Regions from separate parts of the Solibacillus sp. FSL W7-1436 genome, predicted to be linked through region 2. Evidence: a T-box and tRNA genes for the amino acid it is inferred to sense, from the RefSeq annotation. Region 2 holds a T-box; the other regions hold tRNA genes.

Region 1 (4,537 bases), 340 kb from region 2:
GATGATTATCAACTGCAGTTATTTCTGTTTCATCTAAAGGCGGCTCTTCATTAACATGCTCCTGCAATGTCGCAAGCTCCTCTTCCAAAATGCTACGTAATTGTTGTACTTGATTAATATCCATATTAAATCCCCCTTTTTCCATTAATAAGATATTACCTTTATGGGGATTTCTAAAACATCTTTTCTTATTTGTTTGCTGCATAAACGGTGATTACATCATGCAGAAATTGTGTAGCTCCGGGAGCGACACGCTCATCATAGTAAGCAGTAAACCGTTCATCGGATACATACATCTGCGCCAGGCCAATATGTGCTTCCGGGGTATATTTCGCCCAGGAGAAGCTTAGCCAGCGTTTATGAAGCTCCGCTGCTTCCATTGCTACGTCTGATGTTACGTCTCCGAACACAAGCGCTTCTTTTAAACGTTCAAACAATTGTTGTTCCAATTGCTGCATTGCATTATATTGCTCTTCTGACATATCCCTGAATTGTTTATTGCTCGCTTCCACTTGATCTTCGCCGTACTTATCTCGGATTTCCTGGCCATAGGTCTTTTCGTTTTCTTCTATTAATTTATTTTTAAACACATTAAACTTTTGTTCATTTGTCATCTTAATTTCCCCTTCCATCGTTTGGATTGTTTGTTCTATCGTTATTAGTAAGTCGTCGATATATCTTCTTTTCTTTTGTAATAGCTCGGATTGTTTCTTTAGTGCTTCTTTTACTTCATAATCAGGATGATCGAGCAATTTTTTTATTTCCTCTAACTTAAAATCAAGCTCCCTGTAAAAAAGTATTTGCTGTAACCGGTCAATATCCCCTTGGCTATACTGCCGGTAGCCATTTTCCGCAACAGCAGAAGGCTTCAGCAAACCGATTTCATCATAATAACGCAGTGTGCGTGCACTCACACCTGATAGCTTGACCAGTTCGTTAATCAGCACATGATCACCTCCTATTTAGTACTATAAAGGTTGACGCAACGTGAAGGTCAATAGTTAATTATATTTCCTTAATTAATTCTAAAAAAAAAGCTAACCCAATTTTTCAGGTTGCTTCAAATAATATTTTTTTCAAACTTGGGATAAACTCGAGCAAATAGCTTTCAGGCAGTGCAGACATCTGTTCTAGTCCAATATGTTTCACTTCATAATGACGTATATCATTTTCATAATGATAACCGGATACTTCAATTTTCTTTACTTTATGTGTCGCAAGCAATATAAATTGATTTAAGTTAGCAGAGTAAATACCGTCGAGTTCTTCCCGTTGAAGTGTAAACTTCTCGATTCCTCCTGTTAACTCATAAACAAATACATTTGCAAACTCATAATCCTTTATTTTTTCATTGTCTATACTGTACGGGATGACTCCAAGTGATGTTAATTGCGAAAACTTTGCGTTAATCCCTACTTCTTCCTCTAATTCGCGTACACCATCTTCAATCGTCTCCGTTGCCAGTATATGACCAGCTGCGGTAATATCAAACTGGTTTGGATAATCCTTTTTAGTTTTGTTTCTCAACTGTAAATAAATACGCCATTCAGAATTTGTTTTTTCAATAACCCAGCAATGAAACACTTCATGCCAATAACCTTTTGCATGAATGAGATCACGTTGTTCAATGCCCTTTTCCTTATAATATTGATCAAATACTTTTAATCGTTCATTCACAAGATCCGCTCCTTTTATACAAAAAAACGCTAAGTACATGTAACAGTACTTAGCGTTTTCCGTTTTTCTATGTATGACCCGTACGGGATTCGAACCCGTGTTACCGCCGTGAAAGGGCGGTGTCTTAACCACTTGACCAACGGGCCGATGGCGGAGACAGAGGGATTTGAACCCTCGCGCCGCTTACGCGACCTACACCCTTAGCAGGGGCGCCTCTTCAGCCTCTTGAGTATGTCCCCAAAAATAGAAAAAATGGCTCCGAAGGCAGGACTCGAACCTGCGACCTGCCGGTTAACAGCCGGATGCTCTACCAACTGAGCTACTTCGGAATAATACTATGGTGGGCCTAAATGGACTCGAACCATCGACCTCACGCTTATCAGGCGTGCGCTCTAACCAGCTGAGCTATAGGCCCTATTTAAAAACTGGAGCGGGTGATCGGAATCGAACCGACAACATCAGCTTGGAAGGCTGAGGTTTTACCACTAAACTACACCCGCATATGGTGGGTTTGGACGGAATCGAACCGCCGACACTTAGAGCTTCAATCTAATGCTCTACCAACTGAGCTACAAACCCACAAATGGCGGTCCCGACCGGGATCGAACCGGCGATCTCCTGCGTGACAGGCAGGCATGTTAACCGCTACACCACGGGACCATTTGGTTGCGGGGGCAGGACTTGAACCTGCGACCTTCGGGTTATGAGCCCGACGAGCTACCACTGCTCCACCCCGCGATAATATAATGTTTGAACCTGTTTTAAGTACCCAGTTTGTAAAAATGGAGGAGGTAGAGGGATTCGAACCCCCGCGCGGTGTTACCCGCCTGTCGGTTTTCAAGACCGATCCCTTCAGCCAGACTTGGGTATACCTCCATTATAAATGATTTGTACGTTAACTGGTGGACCTTACAGGACTCGAACCTGTGACCGGACGGTTATGAGCCGTCTGCTCTAACCAACTGAGCTAAAGGTCCTTTAAGATGGCGGCAGAGGGAGTCGAACCCACGACCTTTCGGGTATGAACCGAGTGCTCTAGCCAACTGAGCTACACCGCCAGGATCTTTATTTTGGTTACAAAAAATATGGTGGAGCCTAGCGGGATCGAACCGCTGACCTCCTGCGTGCAAGGCAGGCGCTCTCCCAGCTGAGCTAAGGCCCCAATAATGGTCGGAATGACAGGATTCGAACCTACGACCCCTTGGTCCCAAACCAAGTGCTCTACCAAGCTGAGCTACATTCCGAAATAATATGGCGCGCCCGGCAGGAGTCGAACCCACAACCTTCTGATCCGTAGTCAGACGCTCTATCCAATTGAGCTACGGGCGCATATTGTTTATAAAAGATGGTGCCGAGGGCCGGAATCGAACCGGCACGGTGATCACTCACCGCAGGATTTTAAGTCCTGTGCGTCTGCCAGTTCCGCCACCCCGGCATTTTTGGAGCGGAAGACGAGGTTCGAACTCGCGACCCCCACCTTGGCAAGGTGGTGTTCTACCACTGAACTACTTCCGCAAAATGCTTAAGATATTTTTACTCTGACAGTAATATGAAATTAAAATGGTGCGGGTGAAGGGAGTCGAACCCCCACGCCTTGCGGCGCTAGATCCTAAGTCTAGTGCGTCTGCCAATTCCGCCACACCCGCTAAGCAGTATTTAACTATAAAAACTGGTGAGCCATGAAGGACTCGAACCTTCGACCCTCTGATTAAAAGTCAGATGCTCTACCAACTGAGCTAATGGCTCTCTAAATGGTGCCGGCGAAAGGAGTCGAACCCTCGACCTACTGATTACAAGTCAGTTGCTCTACCAACTGAGCTACACCGGCATTTAGAAATGGTGGAGGATGACGGGCTCGAACCGCCGACCCCCTGCTTGTAAGGCAGGTGCTCTCCCAGCTGAGCTAATCCTCCTGGGTATTTGCTGATTACTCTTTCGTAACCGCATGTCCTTTCTCTTAAGGACAAGATTTATATTATCATTACTTTTTTTATAATGCAATACCTTTTTTGAAATTATTTTTATAAAATATATTTATTTCTAATTTTTCCATTATTCAACCGAGGTTGCGGATGAAAACGTTTACTTAGTATAACGAAATTCTAATATGTTTTACTAACTTTATCAAGACTTGTTTTTAATATTTATAAATCATTCTGATATAATTATTAATATTACTTATAGATATCAAGTGTTTTGGAATATACGACTACTTATTTATACATTTTATAGAGTAAAGCTGTCAAGAAAATGTTCGTACATTTATCATTGTTTTTAAAGTATTGATAGAATCCGTTTTTTAAAGAATTCCCACCTATTGGTTTCTCAATATACTCTTTATCCTTATATTATTTCCATTATTATCGAGGTTTTTTGTTATTCTATAATAATAATTTATCTATTTAAGGGCGCTTACAATTGCCTATTTCATTATATGGTGTTAATGCATACGGCAACTTTATTTGGATTATAAGATTCGAGCGTTAAATCCTTATTATTATCTATTAACTGCTTTTTACGGTGTTTTTTGATGAACCGGGTATTTTTATATCCCTATTTACATTAATGCTTGGAAATCGGTTTAAACACCCCTCTAATATAGCAGCAACTAAGCTTGTATACTCATAATCTCTACCATGATTAAATAACCGTAAACTCTCTGCTTCTTTTCCGCTCCTGCCTACTTGTATTGTTCTTTCTTAATCCCTGCACCTTCTAGTATAGTGATCCGGCGGGGAATTCTGCTTTTACAGGCAGTACCATTAAATAATATAAGTTTAAAATTGATTACCCTTTTGGGTTCATTATTATAAGACAGCATAATATTGTGTCAGAAATTATTCAGCCTTTAAATACAGCA
Region 2 (4,537 bases):
GATTTTAAAGATGCCGATTTCAGATGAACGGCTTACATGCAGTCCACCGCAAAGTTCGATAGAGTAGTCTGAAACGGCTACAACTCGGACAACATCACCATATTTTTCACCGAACAGCGCCATTGCACCCATCGCTTTTGCAGAATCGATATCCATTTCCTGAATAACGACTTCGATATCTTCCCAAATCTTTTCGTTCACTGCACGCTCCACTTGTGCAAGCTCTTCTTTCGTTGCAGCGCCAATGTGAGAGAAGTCGAAGCGTAAACGGTCAGGACCTACATAAGAACCCGCTTGTGCTACATGATCACCTAATACGTCTTTTAATGCACGGTGCATTAAATGTGTTGCTGTATGGTTTTTAAGGATCAATTTACGTTTTGCTTCATCTACTTTTGCAGTAGCCATATCGCCGACATTCATTTCACCTGATTCCACTACAACTGTGTGCAATGGCTGACCATTCGGCGCTTTTTGAACATCTTTTACGATGGCCGTGAATCCGTCCGCTTCAATGATACCAGTATCGGCAATTTGTCCACCCATTTCAGCATAAAACGGTGTTTCCGTTAAAATCACTAACGCCTCTTCACCTTCAGAAGCAGTAGAAGTTTCTTGTCCGTTGACAACGATTGCCGCAACTTTTGCAGAAGCTTCAAATGCATCATAAATAAATGTTGACTGCTGTGTTAAATTTGAAAGCACTTCATTTTGCACTTGCATTGAATCCACATCAGCACGGGCATTACGTGCGCGCTCACGCTGTTGCTCCATAGAAGCTTCAAAACCTTCATGGTCAACTGTCATGCCAACTTCTTCTGCATACTCTTCCGTTAACTCAATCGGGAAACCGAATGTATCATATAGACGGAATGCGTCTGCACCAGGGATAACTGTTTCGCCTTTTGCTTTTTGGCTTTCTGCAACTTCGTTGAAAATTGCTAATCCTCCATCCAGTGTTTCATGGAAGCGTACTTCTTCGTTTTTAATAACACGTTGAATAAATGCTTCCTTCTCTTTTACTTGCGGGTAGAAATCATGCATAATCTCTCCGACTGTCGGCACTAATTCAAACATAAACGGCTTTTCGATACCGATTTTTTTCGCATAGCGGACAGCACGACGTAATAGACGGCGCAATACATAGCCGCGGCCTTCATTCGATGGCAATGCGCCGTCCCCGATAGCAAACGCTACTGTACGGATATGGTCTGCAATTACTTTAAATGGTGTATTCACATCTTCCGTCGATCCGAAAATTTCTTTTAAATCCACTTCATGCGGACGTTTGTATGTCCGGTTTGCAAACGTTTCTGTTTTTTCGATGATCGGCATGAATAAGTCTGTATCAAAGTTTGTCGGTACGTTTTGTACTACTGAAACGATACGTTCAAGACCCATACCTGTATCGATGTTTTGCTTTGGAAGCGGAGTATATGTGCCGTCCGGGTTATGGTTGAATTGAGAAAATACAAGATTCCAAATTTCAAGGTAACGCTCGTTTTCCCCGCCTGTGTACATTTCTTCTGCCGGTGCCCCAACACCATATTCTTCACCGCGGTCATAGAAGATTTCAGAGTTTGGACCAGATGGACCTTCTCCGATATCCCAGAAGTTGCCTTCAAGTCGGATTAGGCGCTCTTTCGGAATCCCGATTTCGTTGTGCCATACGTCATATGCTTCCTGATCTTCAGGGTGGATTGTTACCGATAACTTTTCAGGATCGAAGCCCATCCATTTTGGGTCCGTTAAAAACTCCCAAGCGTAATGAATCGATTCTTTTTTAAAGTAATCCCCGATAGAGAAGTTCCCTAACATTTCAAAGAATGTATGGTGACGCGCTGTTTTCCCTACGTTTTCGATATCGTTTGTACGAATCGATTTTTGTGCATTCGTAATGCGCGGGTTATCTGGAATGATACGTCCGTCAAAATACGGTTTTAATGTCGCCACTCCTGAGTTGATCCATAAAAGTGAAGGGTCATTAATTGGAACTAATGGTGCTGATGGTTCAATATGATGCCCTTTTTCTTTAAAGAAATTCAAATAAAGACGACGAATTTCAGAACCTGTCATAATTTTTGTTGTCATGATTTTTTTCCTCCTAATTTTTACTGAAGTCGATGAATTTTGGTACGAATTGATTACACCTTCACGTAAATAAGTGCTTCGTTCACCGGAAATCTTAATGATTCGCTGAAGAAAACAAAAAAAGCCTTCATCCCGGTAAAGGGACGAAGACTATTATTTCGTGGTACCACCCTAATTTATAATGCGCTGTGCATTATATCTCAAGTGCTTGTAACGTAAGCAGACGGCAGTGATTAGCTGCACTCTGGAGTAGCTTTCAGTATTTATTCGGGGAGATTTTTTCAGCCGGGAAATCTCTTTCTGATCACGAAGTCCATACGTACTTGTTCCATCATCGTTTTCATTTTATTATGCTCTTCATTATAAAAAATAGACATCGTGCTGTCAATCGGCATTCCTTAATAATTAAAACGTTTTTTCGTCAGTAAAATTAAAAGAATTGCAGGCACTGTACATATGGTCATTCCCAAGAACGCCAAACCTGGCTCGATTTCATAAAGTGCACCACCTAATAATGTTAGAATCGCTGCACTTAAACTCATTGCAAGGGCCGAATATATCCCCTGTGCATTGGGAATCTGTTCCTGTGGTAAAGCTTTTGAAATATAGCGGATAAAGGCATAATGCGCCATCGCAAATGACAGGGCGTGAAGTGCCTGAGATATGATAAACATCGGCATATTCGGAAATGCGTAGACGAGTATCCAACGAATGCTCGAGCCAATTGCCGCAATAAGCAATAACGAAGAAGGCTTCCATTTTGTAAGAATTGTATCAGCCTTAAAAAAATAAAGAACTTCAAATATTACCGCGACATTTAAAATCATGCCGATATAAAACGGATTGACATTCAGATCCTGCAGATAAATATATCCATAATTATAGTACGATGCGTGTGCCCCCTGAAGTAAAATGACGACAAATAATACGATGATAAAGCTTTTTACTTCAAATAGTCCTTTCATTGAAAGCGTTTTTCCGTTCTCTCTTACAGGCACTAAACTTAAAACTTGAGGTGCAGGCATGAATTGAATGATGAGCAATGCTGCTAAACCTAAAATCATCATCCACAAAATCATTTGCTCCCCGTACATCCCGCTGATCATACTGATGATAAGTACAGCGACGACAAACCCAAAAGATCCTAACGAACGCGCTTTCCCATAATGAATGGATCCATGTTGCATTAATGTGGAAGCACTGCTCTCAACAGCCGGTAATAATGCCGGGTAAAAAGCACTGAACAGCAATGTCATGAAAAATAAGCCGCTGAATGAATTAATCGGTATGTATAGCAGCGTCACAATTAATGAACTTGCCGTAAAAAAGATCAGCACATTTTTGTTGCTCATTACTTTCGATACAAACGGGAAGATAAACATCGTCGATACAGCCCGTGCAACGAGCCCAAAGCCCATAATAATACTCGCTTCCGAAACCGTAAGCCCTTTATCGTTAATAAGCCAACCTGTCCAATACGGCAGGAAAATACCCCATGTAATAAAGAACATAAAGAAGTTTTTTGCGAGCCAACGCTGATTATTCATAGTCTTCATCCTTTTTCGTTTTTATTAAGTTGAATATTAGCATGAGAAATACTACAATAATGTGAGAAATCTCATATTTTATTGGAAGGAGTTGCTCTATAATTTGAGAAAGTTACCATTAGATGAAAGTCTATCATATATCGAACGATACCCGATTTCCCAATATTTTTCATTTGATATTGTTCCATTTATCCACGTGTATGAATTTGATAAAGGCGAATTTATTTTCCATGAGCATTCTTTCCCTGACTATTTGTATTACATGGTTGAAGGGAAAGCTAAATTATATATTACCCATAAAAACGGGAAAATCTCGCTCATCGATTTTATTACAGCCCCAACATTCATGGGCGAAATGGAATTGTTAAATGCCGAACGCTATTCAAAAGGCATTCAGACTTTATCAAAGTCCGTATGTTTTGCCATTTCGATTCAGGAAGTGAAGGAAAAATTATTGGCAGATCCTGTGTTTCTGAAAATGCTCTGTCTTTTTTTAAGTCACAAAGCAACCACAGCAACAGCAAAATATACACAAAACCAGGCCTATCCGCTGGAAAACCGGTTAGCCTCATTTATTCTACTATCATCAGATCAGCAATTCTATAAAGAAAAACATACAGAAGTCTGTGATTACTTAGGTGTATCCTATCGCCACCTGCTCTTTGTGCTTGCACAATTCAGCGAAGCCGGCTATATCACGAAGCAAAACCGCGGGTATGTTCTGGCAAATCGGCCTGAACTGGAAAAACTCGCAGCAGAAATTACGTATTAAAAAAAGACTGCGCTAAAATATTTTTTAGCACAGTCTCTGAAATATATTAAATAAACATACCAGCAATTGCAGCTGATAATAATGATGCCAATGTACCTGCAGCAACCGCTTTAATCGCAAGCTTTGC
Region 3 (4,537 bases), 1.6 Mb from region 2:
AGACCCCGTGGAGCTTTACTGTAGCCTGATATTGAATTTTGGTACAACTTGTACAGGATAGGTAGGAGCCAGAGATCTCGGAGCGCCAGCTTCGAAGGAGGCGTCGGTGGGATACTACCCTGGTTGTATTGAACTTCTAACCCATGCCCCTTAGCGGGGTAGGAGACAGTGTCAGGCGGACAGTTTGACTGGGGCGGTCGCCTCCTAAAGAGTAACGGAGGCGCCCAAAGGTTCCCTCAGAATGGTTGGAAATCATTCGTAGAGTGTAAAGGCATAAGGGAGCTTGACTGCGAGACCTACAAGTCGAGCAGGGTCGAAAGACGGGCTTAGTGATCCGGTGGTTCCGCATGGAAGGGCCATCGCTCAACGGATAAAAGCTACCCCGGGGATAACAGGCTTATCTCCCCCAAGAGTCCACATCGACGGGGAGGTTTGGCACCTCGATGTCGGCTCATCGCATCCTGGGGCTGTAGTCGGTCCCAAGGGTTGGGCTGTTCGCCCATTAAAGCGGTACGCGAGCTGGGTTCAGAACGTCGTGAGACAGTTCGGTCCCTATCCGTCGTGGGCGTAGGAAATTTGAGAGGAGCTGTCCTTAGTACGAGAGGACCGGGATGGACATACCGCTGGTGTACCAGTTGTCTTGCCAAAGGCATCGCTGGGTAGCTATGTATGGACGGGATAAGTGCTGAAAGCATCTAAGCATGAAGCCCCCCTCAAGATGAGATTTCCCATTACGCAAGTAAGTAAGACCCCTGAAAGACGATCAGGTAGATAGGTTCGAGGTGGAAGTGCGGCGACGCATGCAGCTGACGAATACTAATCGGTCGAGGACTTAACCACATTTTATTGCACAAATTCAATGAACCGTTTATCCAGTTTTGAAAGAATGAAAATTCTTTTACATAGGCTTTTTAAAGCCCACTATAGTGAAGTGATGATGGCAAAGAGGTCACACCCGTTCCCATACCGAACACGGAAGTTAAGCTCTTTAGCGCCGATGGTAGTTGGGGGCTTCCCCCTGTGAGAGTAGGACGTCGCTTCGCTAGAATATTGGAGGATTAGCTCAGCTGGGAGAGCACCTGCCTTACAAGCAGGGGGTCGGCGGTTCGAGCCCGTCATCCTCCACCATTTCTAAGTGCCGGTGTAGCTCAGTTGGTAGAGCAACTGACTTGTAATCAGTAGGTCGAGGGTTCGACTCCTTTCGCCGGCACCATTTAGAGAGCCATTAGCTCAGTTGGTAGAGCATCTGACTTTTAATCAGAGGGTCGAAGGTTCGAGTCCTTCATGGCTCACCAGTTTTATAAAATTATACATACTGTCAGATATAAAAGATCTTAAGCATTTTGCGGAAGTAGTTCAGTGGTAGAACACCACCTTGCCAAGGTGGGGGTCGCGAGTTCGAACCTCGTCTTCCGCTCCAAAATGCCGGGGTGGCGGAACTGGCAGACGCACAGGACTTAAAATCCTGCGGTGAGTGATCACCGTGCCGGTTCGATTCCGGCCCTCGGCACCATTTTATAATTCTTATCTCTAATAATGCGCGCCCGTAGCTCAATTGGATAGAGCGTCTGACTACGGATCAGAAGGTTGTGGGTTCGACTCCTGCCGGGCGCGCCATAATATATTTTTTACTGACATATTCGGAATGTAGCTCAGCTTGGTAGAGCACTTGGTTTGGGACCAAGGGGTCGTAGGTTCGAATCCTGTCATTCCGACCATTTTATGGGGCCTTAGCTCAGCTGGGAGAGCGCCTGCCTTGCACGCAGGAGGTCAGCGGTTCGATCCCGCTAGGCTCCACCATTTATATTTTATTCCCTTTGGAGGTATACCCAAGTCTGGCTGAAGGGATCGGTCTTGAAAACCGACAGGCGGGTAACACCGCGCGGGGGTTCGAATCCCTCTACCTCCTCCATTTTTAATATTTTTACTTCAGATGTTGGTCCCGTGGTGTAGCGGTTAACATGCCTGCCTGTCACGCAGGAGATCGCCGGTTCGATCCCGGTCGGGACCGCCATTTTTTTTATGGGTTTGTAGCTCAGTTGGTAGAGCATTAGATTGAAGCTCTAAGTGTCGGCGGTTCGATTCCGTCCAAACCCACCATACTATGGGCCTATAGCTCAGCTGGTTAGAGCGCACGCCTGATAAGCGTGAGGTCGATGGTTCGAGTCCATTTAGGCCCACCATAGTATTATTCCGAAGTAGCTCAGTTGGTAGAGCATCCGGCTGTTAACCGGCAGGTCGCAGGTTCGAGTCCTGCCTTCGGAGCCATTGGCCCGTTGGTCAAGTGGTTAAGACACCGCCCTTTCACGGCGGTAACACGGGTTCGAATCCCGTACGGGTCATATACACTTGAATGAAAAGACATTGCAAAATTTGCAATGTCTTTTTTGTTTTGTAATAATGTAAATCTCCACTGTTTGAAGAATGAACAGTAAGGTATTATTAAGATACAATAGAAGGGCTGTCTGGAATCAATTTCGAGGCATGCCCTTTCTGCATATAAACAGTGGGAGCAGGTGGAAAAGTGAATGCAATAAAAACAGGTAATAAAGCAGTTTACCCGATTATTTTTCCTTCTGATTATAGTGGATTGGGGAGTATAAACTGTTATGTCTACCAAAATGGAGAAGACTATACCTTAATAGATGCGGGTATTGAAGGTGGTGAATTTGAGCAATTCTTCTATCAGAAATTGAAGGAATATAAAATTGAAATTAACCAAATTACCCGTATTATTTTAACGCACTTTCATAATGATCATATCGGGGTAGTAAATCAAGTTACGAATGAATATCCGGTTCCAGTCTATGCCAGTAAAATCGCCATTCCCCGTCTGAAATGTGAAGATGATTATTTAATGCAGAAGCTTAATTTTTACTATAGGTTGTATGAGCAATACGGCGTACTGGAATTTGCCCGTGAACGAATGGCAAAAATGGAGCATACATTTCACAATAAAGAAAATGTAATGATCTATCCGCCAATTCTGCAACTGGAAGACGGACAGGAAATCGGTGGATTACATGTAGTTGCGGCTCCAGGGCATTCACCGGATTCGATCTGTTTGTTTGATGCGGAAACAGGCTGGTTATTTGCGGGGGACTTTTTGTTGGCCACGGGTATGACAAATGCTTTAATTGACCATGACGATTCAGGAAATATAACGAACCCGATCAGCCAATATATAGACTCAATTGATAAAATGAAAACTCACAATGTACGCACCGTGTTTGCAGGACATAAAGAGATTTATGAAAACTTGAATGATGTGATGGAGAAAAGCTTAAGTAAAATAGAATACAAGCTGCAAAAGGTTGTATCCAAAATTAGTGAAGGACATCATACTGCGAAACAATTAGGAGAAGTAATCTATGGTGTCCGCTTTGCGAAGTATTTTACATTTTTAATCTCTGACATTATCGGATTAACGCTCCTTGCAGAACAGCGCGGTTTGATTATACGTGAGTTACGGGGCGGTGAGTGGTATTTTACGGTGACAAAATTGATTGAAAACAAATGAAACAGCTGCCCGGGGGAGGTAGCTGTTTTTTTTATGGATCAGCATTTCCAACTCATATAAAGTACTATCAATAAGCTTCAAAGATCATTTTAAATATTTATTATCAAATTTGGAGAGAGTGGGGCAAGTTTTCATTAACATGGCTCAATTAATATTCTAAAATTTGGGATATGAACCGATATAATAAGTACGCTTTATAAAAAGAGAATAGGTAGTGATACATATGAATAAATCAAAGTTACTGCTGGCTGCTTTGGTCGCAATCCCAGTAAGTATTGGTATGGTGGGGGAAGCAAAGGCGGAGCAAACCGAAACGTTGGGGGATTCTCTCGCAACACCTGTAGATATTAACAAAGCGATAGAAGGTTTAAATCCAAGGTCGACTAAATCAGAACTGGAAAAAGTGAAGGAAGCTTATAACAATCTTTCGCAAGGGTTGCGCCAACAAATTAGCAACTACGGCAAAGTGGAAGTGCTTTTGGAAGATTTGACGAAAAAAGAAGCGGAAATCGCCAATCAGATCGCTGCAGAAGAGGTCATCGAAATGATTCAAACTTTCAATGACGAGGCAACGGCTTCTGAGATTAGTGCAGCCCGAAAAGCCTATGATGCATTGAATAGCGAGGCGAAAAAGCTAATTCCGAAACAAGTAGTGCCAAACCTGGAATACTTCGAGAGCCGTTTAGCTGTGCAAAAGGTGCAAGCTGAAAAAGAAGCGAAAGTAGTAATGGATCGCATTAAACGAATCGATAAAACGAAGTACACCGAAACTCAAATCAAAAGTATTCGGCTTGCGTACAATACACTAAGTGACCTTGCAAAATCATTTGTAACAAACCTCAATACTTTAATTGACGGTGAGAATTATATTATTTATCAAAATACGGTAGTGAAGCAGGCTAAGCTTGATGCCAACGCATTTGATATTTACATGAACGATATTAGCCACAGCTCGACGATACAGGAAATTGCGAGAGCCCGTTCGCTTTACAATAATTTATCGTCTGAAGCGAAAAG
Region 4 (4,537 bases), 340 kb from region 2:
GCACAAAAAAACGCTAAATACCGTAACAGTACTTAGCGTTTTCCGTTTTTCTATGTATGACCCGTACGGGATTCGAACCCGTGTTACCGCCGTGAAAGGGCGGTGTCTTAACCACTTGACCAACGGGCCGATGGCGGAGACAGAGGGATTTGAACCCTCGCGCCGCTTACGCGACCTACACCCTTAGCAGGGGCGCCTCTTCAGCCTCTTGAGTATGTCCCCAAAAATAGAAAAAATGGCTCCGAAGGCAGGACTCGAACCTGCGACCTGCCGGTTAACAGCCGGATGCTCTACCAACTGAGCTACTTCGGAATAATACTATGGTGGGCCTAAATGGACTCGAACCATCGACCTCACGCTTATCAGGCGTGCGCTCTAACCAGCTGAGCTATAGGCCCTATTTAAAAACTGGAGCGGGTGATCGGAATCGAACCGACAACATCAGCTTGGAAGGCTGAGGTTTTACCACTAAACTACACCCGCATATGGTGGGTTTGGACGGAATCGAACCGCCGACACTTAGAGCTTCAATCTAATGCTCTACCAACTGAGCTACAAACCCACAAATGGCGGTCCCGACCGGGATCGAACCGGCGATCTCCTGCGTGACAGGCAGGCATGTTAACCGCTACACCACGGGACCATTTGGTTGCGGGGGCAGGACTTGAACCTGCGACCTTCGGGTTATGAGCCCGACGAGCTACCACTGCTCCACCCCGCGATAATATAATGTTTGAACCTGTTTTAAGTACCCAGTTTGTAAAAATGGAGGAGGTAGAGGGATTCGAACCCCCGCGCGGTGTTACCCGCCTGTCGGTTTTCAAGACCGATCCCTTCAGCCAGACTTGGGTATACCTCCATTATAAATGATTTGTACGTTAACTGGTGGACCTTACAGGACTCGAACCTGTGACCGGACGGTTATGAGCCGTCTGCTCTAACCAACTGAGCTAAAGGTCCTTTAAGATGGCGGCAGAGGGAGTCGAACCCACGACCTTTCGGGTATGAACCGAGTGCTCTAGCCAACTGAGCTACACCGCCAGGATCTTTATTTTGGTTACAAAAAATATGGTGGAGCCTAGCGGGATCGAACCGCTGACCTCCTGCGTGCAAGGCAGGCGCTCTCCCAGCTGAGCTAAGGCCCCAATAATGGTCGGAATGACAGGATTCGAACCTACGACCCCTTGGTCCCAAACCAAGTGCTCTACCAAGCTGAGCTACATTCCGAAATAATATGGCGCGCCCGGCAGGAGTCGAACCCACAACCTTCTGATCCGTAGTCAGACGCTCTATCCAATTGAGCTACGGGCGCATATTGTTTATAAAAGATGGTGCCGAGGGCCGGAATCGAACCGGCACGGTGATCACTCACCGCAGGATTTTAAGTCCTGTGCGTCTGCCAGTTCCGCCACCCCGGCATTTTTGGAGCGGAAGACGAGGTTCGAACTCGCGACCCCCACCTTGGCAAGGTGGTGTTCTACCACTGAACTACTTCCGCAAAATGCTTAAGATATTTTTACTCTGACAGTAATATGAAATTAAAATGGTGCGGGTGAAGGGAGTCGAACCCCCACGCCTTGCGGCGCTAGATCCTAAGTCTAGTGCGTCTGCCAATTCCGCCACACCCGCTAAGCAGTATTTAACTATAAAAACTGGTGAGCCATGAAGGACTCGAACCTTCGACCCTCTGATTAAAAGTCAGATGCTCTACCAACTGAGCTAATGGCTCTCTAAATGGTGCCGGCGAAAGGAGTCGAACCCTCGACCTACTGATTACAAGTCAGTTGCTCTACCAACTGAGCTACACCGGCATTTAGAAATGGTGGAGGATGACGGGCTCGAACCGCCGACCCCCTGCTTGTAAGGCAGGTGCTCTCCCAGCTGAGCTAATCCTCCAAATTTTTTTGCGAAGCGACGTCCTACTCTCACAGGGGGAAGCCCCCAACTACCATCGGCGCTAAAGAGCTTAACTTCCGTGTTCGGTATGGGAACGGGTGTGACCTCTTTGCCATCATCACTTCACTATTACGGCTTCCAATACACGGCGCTATCCTTCGTCAACTTCCCTCGTTCTTTCAGTCACGTACTTGAGTACGCTCCTTCAATCACTCAGTCGTTTCCTCGACTAGCTTGTGTCTTGAAACCCTTGGAAAAAATTTCCATTCTTTCAAAACTGGATAAACGGTTCATTGAATTTGTGCAATAAAATGTGGTTAAGTCCTCGACCGATTAGTATTCGTCAGCTGCATGCGTCGCCGCACTTCCACCTCGAACCTATCTACCTGATCGTCTTTCAGGGGTCTTACTTACTTGCGTAATGGGAAATCTCATCTTGAGGGGGGCTTCATGCTTAGATGCTTTCAGCACTTATCCCGTCCATACATAGCTACCCAGCGATGCCTTTGGCAAGACAACTGGTACACCAGCGGTATGTCCATCCCGGTCCTCTCGTACTAAGGACAGCTCCTCTCAAATTTCCTACGCCCACGACGGATAGGGACCGAACTGTCTCACGACGTTCTGAACCCAGCTCGCGTACCGCTTTAATGGGCGAACAGCCCAACCCTTGGGACCGACTACAGCCCCAGGATGCGATGAGCCGACATCGAGGTGCCAAACCTCCCCGTCGATGTGGACTCTTGGGGGAGATAAGCCTGTTATCCCCGGGGTAGCTTTTATCCGTTGAGCGATGGCCCTTCCATGCGGAACCACCGGATCACTAAGCCCGTCTTTCGACCCTGCTCGACTTGTAGGTCTCGCAGTCAAGCTCCCTTATGCCTTTACACTCTACGAATGATTTCCAACCATTCTGAGGGAACCTTTGGGCGCCTCCGTTACTCTTTAGGAGGCGACCGCCCCAGTCAAACTGTCCGCCTGACACTGTCTCCTACCCCGCTAAGGGGCATGGGTTAGAAGTTCAATACAACCAGGGTAGTATCCCACCGACGCCTCCTTCGAAGCTGGCGCTCCGAGATCTCTGGCTCCTACCTATCCTGTACAAGTTGTACCAAAATTCAATATCAGGCTACAGTAAAGCTCCACGGGGTCTTTCCGTCCTGTCGCGGGTAACCTGCATCTTCACAGGTACTATAATTTCACCGAGTCTCTCGTTGAGACAGTGCCCAGATCGTTACGCCTTTCGTGCGGGTCGGAACTTACCCGACAAGGAATTTCGCTACCTTAGGACCGTTATAGTTACGGCCGCCGTTTACTGGGGCTTCAATTCACAGCTTCGCTTGCGCTAACCGCTCCTCTTAACCTTCCAGCACCGGGCAGGCGTCAGCCCCTATACGTCACCTTACGGTTTTGCAGAGACCTGTGTTTTTGCTAAACAGTCGCCTGGGCCTATTCACTGCGGCTTCTCTAGGCTATGCACCCAAAGAAGCACCCCTTCTCCCGAAGTTACGGGGTCATTTTGCCGAGTTCCTTAACGAGAGTTCTCTCGCACACCTTAGGATTCTCTCCTCGACTACCTGTGTCGGTTTGCGGTACGGGCACCTCTCACCTCGATAGAGGCTTTTCTTGGCAGTGTGAAATCAGGAACTTCGCTCATACGAGCTCGTCATCACAGCTCAACGTTATAGTATGCGGATTTGCCTACATACACGCCTTACTGCTTGAACACGCGCAACCAACGGCGTGCTTACCCTATCCTACTGCGTCCCCCCATTTCTCAAACGGTGAGGAGGTGGTACAGGAATATCAACCTGTTGTCCATCGCCTACGCCTATCGGCCTCGGCTTAGGTCCCGACTAACCCTGAGCGGACGAGCCTTCCTCAGGAAACCTTAGTCATACGGTGCATGGGATTCTCACCCATGTTTCGCTACTCATACCGGCATTCTCACTTCTAACCGCTCCACCAGTCCTTCCGGTCTGACTTCAACGCTGTTAGAACGCTCTCCTACCACGCATACTCAAAGTATGCATCCACAGCTTCGGTGAATCGTTTAGCCCCGATACATTTTCGGCGCAGCGTCACTCGACCAGTGAGCTATTACGCACTCTTTAAATGATGGCTGCTTCTAAGCCAACATCCTGGTTGTCTAAGCAACGCCACATCCTTTTCCACTTAACGATTACTTGGGGACCTTAGCTGGTGGTCTGGGCTGTTTCCCTCTTGACTACGGATCTTATCACTCGCAGTCTGACTCCCGTGTATAAATATCCGGCATTCGGAGTTTGTCTGAATTCGGTAAAGCGAGATGCCCCCCTAGTCCAAACAGTGCTCTACCTCCGGTATTCTCAATCACGAGGCTAGCCCTAAAGCTATTTCGGAGAGAACCAGCTATCTCCAGGTTCGATTGGAATTTCTCCGCTACCCACACCTCATCCCCGCACTTTTCAACGTGCGTGGGTTCGGGCCTCCAGTGAGTGTTACCTCACCTTCACCCTGGACATGGGTAGATCACCTGGTTTCGGGTCTACGACCACGTACTAATTCGCCCTATTCAGACTCGCTTTCGCTGCGGCTCCGTCTTCTCAACTTAACCTCGCACGTAATCGTAACTCGCCGGTTCATTCTACAAAAGGCACGC

What was found. A T-box is a leader RNA that pairs with one kind of tRNA and senses whether it is charged. The one in region 2 lies ahead of alaS (alanine--tRNA ligase), so its partner is inferred to be a tRNA-Ala.
Region 1: it encodes a tRNA-Ala, which carries the amino acid that the T-box ahead of alaS (alanine--tRNA ligase) is inferred to sense. The anticodon was not compared.
Region 3: it encodes a tRNA-Ala, which carries the amino acid that the T-box ahead of alaS (alanine--tRNA ligase) is inferred to sense. The anticodon was not compared.
Region 4: it encodes a tRNA-Ala, which carries the amino acid that the T-box ahead of alaS (alanine--tRNA ligase) is inferred to sense. The anticodon was not compared.

The regions. Positions count from the first base shown of each region.
Region 1 is NZ_JBBOWV010000001.1:365,313-369,849, forward strand. Features, by position in the region: gene MKX73_RS01715 (TraR/DksA family transcriptional regulator) at 1-124, opposite strand, end outside; gene MKX73_RS01720 (MerR family transcriptional regulator) at 189-947, opposite strand; gene MKX73_RS01725 (NUDIX hydrolase) at 1,051-1,677, opposite strand; tRNA gene MKX73_RS01730 (tRNA-Glu) at 1,752-1,823, opposite strand; tRNA gene MKX73_RS01735 (tRNA-Ser) at 1,826-1,916, opposite strand; tRNA gene MKX73_RS01740 (tRNA-Asn) at 1,931-2,006, opposite strand; tRNA gene MKX73_RS01745 (tRNA-Ile) at 2,016-2,092, opposite strand; tRNA gene MKX73_RS01750 (tRNA-Gly) at 2,104-2,177, opposite strand; tRNA gene MKX73_RS01755 (tRNA-Phe) at 2,181-2,256, opposite strand; tRNA gene MKX73_RS01760 (tRNA-Asp) at 2,262-2,337, opposite strand; tRNA gene MKX73_RS01765 (tRNA-Met) at 2,341-2,415, opposite strand; tRNA gene MKX73_RS01770 (tRNA-Ser) at 2,461-2,553, opposite strand; tRNA gene MKX73_RS01775 (tRNA-Ile) at 2,578-2,654, opposite strand; tRNA gene MKX73_RS01780 (tRNA-Met) at 2,662-2,735, opposite strand; tRNA gene MKX73_RS01785 (tRNA-Ala) at 2,764-2,839, opposite strand; tRNA gene MKX73_RS01790 (tRNA-Pro) at 2,845-2,921, opposite strand; tRNA gene MKX73_RS01795 (tRNA-Arg) at 2,930-3,006, opposite strand; tRNA gene MKX73_RS01800 (tRNA-Leu) at 3,024-3,112, opposite strand; tRNA gene MKX73_RS01805 (tRNA-Gly) at 3,118-3,192, opposite strand; tRNA gene MKX73_RS01810 (tRNA-Leu) at 3,239-3,323, opposite strand; tRNA gene MKX73_RS01815 (tRNA-Lys) at 3,348-3,423, opposite strand; tRNA gene MKX73_RS01820 (tRNA-Thr) at 3,430-3,505, opposite strand; tRNA gene MKX73_RS01825 (tRNA-Val) at 3,515-3,590, opposite strand.
Region 2 is NZ_JBBOWV010000001.1:27,009-31,545, forward strand. Features, by position in the region: gene alaS (alanine--tRNA ligase) at 1-2,091, opposite strand, end outside; T-box leader at 2,228-2,435, opposite strand; gene MKX73_RS00170 (MFS transporter) at 2,490-3,638, opposite strand; gene yeiL (transcriptional regulator YeiL) at 3,742-4,410, shown strand; gene MKX73_RS00180 (NupC/NupG family nucleoside CNT transporter) at 4,457-4,537, opposite strand, start outside.
Region 3 is NZ_JBBOWV010000001.1:1,604,334-1,608,870, forward strand. Features, by position in the region: rRNA gene MKX73_RS08035 (23S ribosomal RNA) at 1-840, shown strand, start outside; rRNA gene rrf (5S ribosomal RNA) at 928-1,043, shown strand; tRNA gene MKX73_RS08045 (tRNA-Val) at 1,053-1,128, shown strand; tRNA gene MKX73_RS08050 (tRNA-Thr) at 1,138-1,213, shown strand; tRNA gene MKX73_RS08055 (tRNA-Lys) at 1,220-1,295, shown strand; tRNA gene MKX73_RS08060 (tRNA-Gly) at 1,346-1,420, shown strand; tRNA gene MKX73_RS08065 (tRNA-Leu) at 1,425-1,513, shown strand; tRNA gene MKX73_RS08070 (tRNA-Arg) at 1,541-1,617, shown strand; tRNA gene MKX73_RS08075 (tRNA-Pro) at 1,642-1,718, shown strand; tRNA gene MKX73_RS08080 (tRNA-Ala) at 1,725-1,800, shown strand; tRNA gene MKX73_RS08085 (tRNA-Ser) at 1,820-1,912, shown strand; tRNA gene MKX73_RS08090 (tRNA-Asp) at 1,939-2,014, shown strand; tRNA gene MKX73_RS08095 (tRNA-Phe) at 2,025-2,100, shown strand; tRNA gene MKX73_RS08100 (tRNA-Ile) at 2,107-2,183, shown strand; tRNA gene MKX73_RS08105 (tRNA-Asn) at 2,193-2,268, shown strand; tRNA gene MKX73_RS08110 (tRNA-Glu) at 2,271-2,342, shown strand; gene MKX73_RS08115 (MBL fold metallo-hydrolase) at 2,525-3,520, shown strand; gene MKX73_RS08120 (S-layer homology domain-containing protein) at 3,744-4,537, shown strand, end outside.
Region 4 is NZ_JBBOWV010000001.1:369,881-374,417, forward strand. Features, by position in the region: tRNA gene MKX73_RS01830 (tRNA-Glu) at 58-129, opposite strand; tRNA gene MKX73_RS01835 (tRNA-Ser) at 132-222, opposite strand; tRNA gene MKX73_RS01840 (tRNA-Asn) at 237-312, opposite strand; tRNA gene MKX73_RS01845 (tRNA-Ile) at 322-398, opposite strand; tRNA gene MKX73_RS01850 (tRNA-Gly) at 410-483, opposite strand; tRNA gene MKX73_RS01855 (tRNA-Phe) at 487-562, opposite strand; tRNA gene MKX73_RS01860 (tRNA-Asp) at 568-643, opposite strand; tRNA gene MKX73_RS01865 (tRNA-Met) at 647-721, opposite strand; tRNA gene MKX73_RS01870 (tRNA-Ser) at 767-859, opposite strand; tRNA gene MKX73_RS01875 (tRNA-Ile) at 884-960, opposite strand; tRNA gene MKX73_RS01880 (tRNA-Met) at 968-1,041, opposite strand; tRNA gene MKX73_RS01885 (tRNA-Ala) at 1,070-1,145, opposite strand; tRNA gene MKX73_RS01890 (tRNA-Pro) at 1,151-1,227, opposite strand; tRNA gene MKX73_RS01895 (tRNA-Arg) at 1,236-1,312, opposite strand; tRNA gene MKX73_RS01900 (tRNA-Leu) at 1,330-1,418, opposite strand; tRNA gene MKX73_RS01905 (tRNA-Gly) at 1,424-1,498, opposite strand; tRNA gene MKX73_RS01910 (tRNA-Leu) at 1,545-1,629, opposite strand; tRNA gene MKX73_RS01915 (tRNA-Lys) at 1,654-1,729, opposite strand; tRNA gene MKX73_RS01920 (tRNA-Thr) at 1,736-1,811, opposite strand; tRNA gene MKX73_RS01925 (tRNA-Val) at 1,821-1,896, opposite strand; rRNA gene rrf (5S ribosomal RNA) at 1,907-2,022, opposite strand; rRNA gene MKX73_RS01935 (23S ribosomal RNA) at 2,210-4,537, opposite strand, start outside.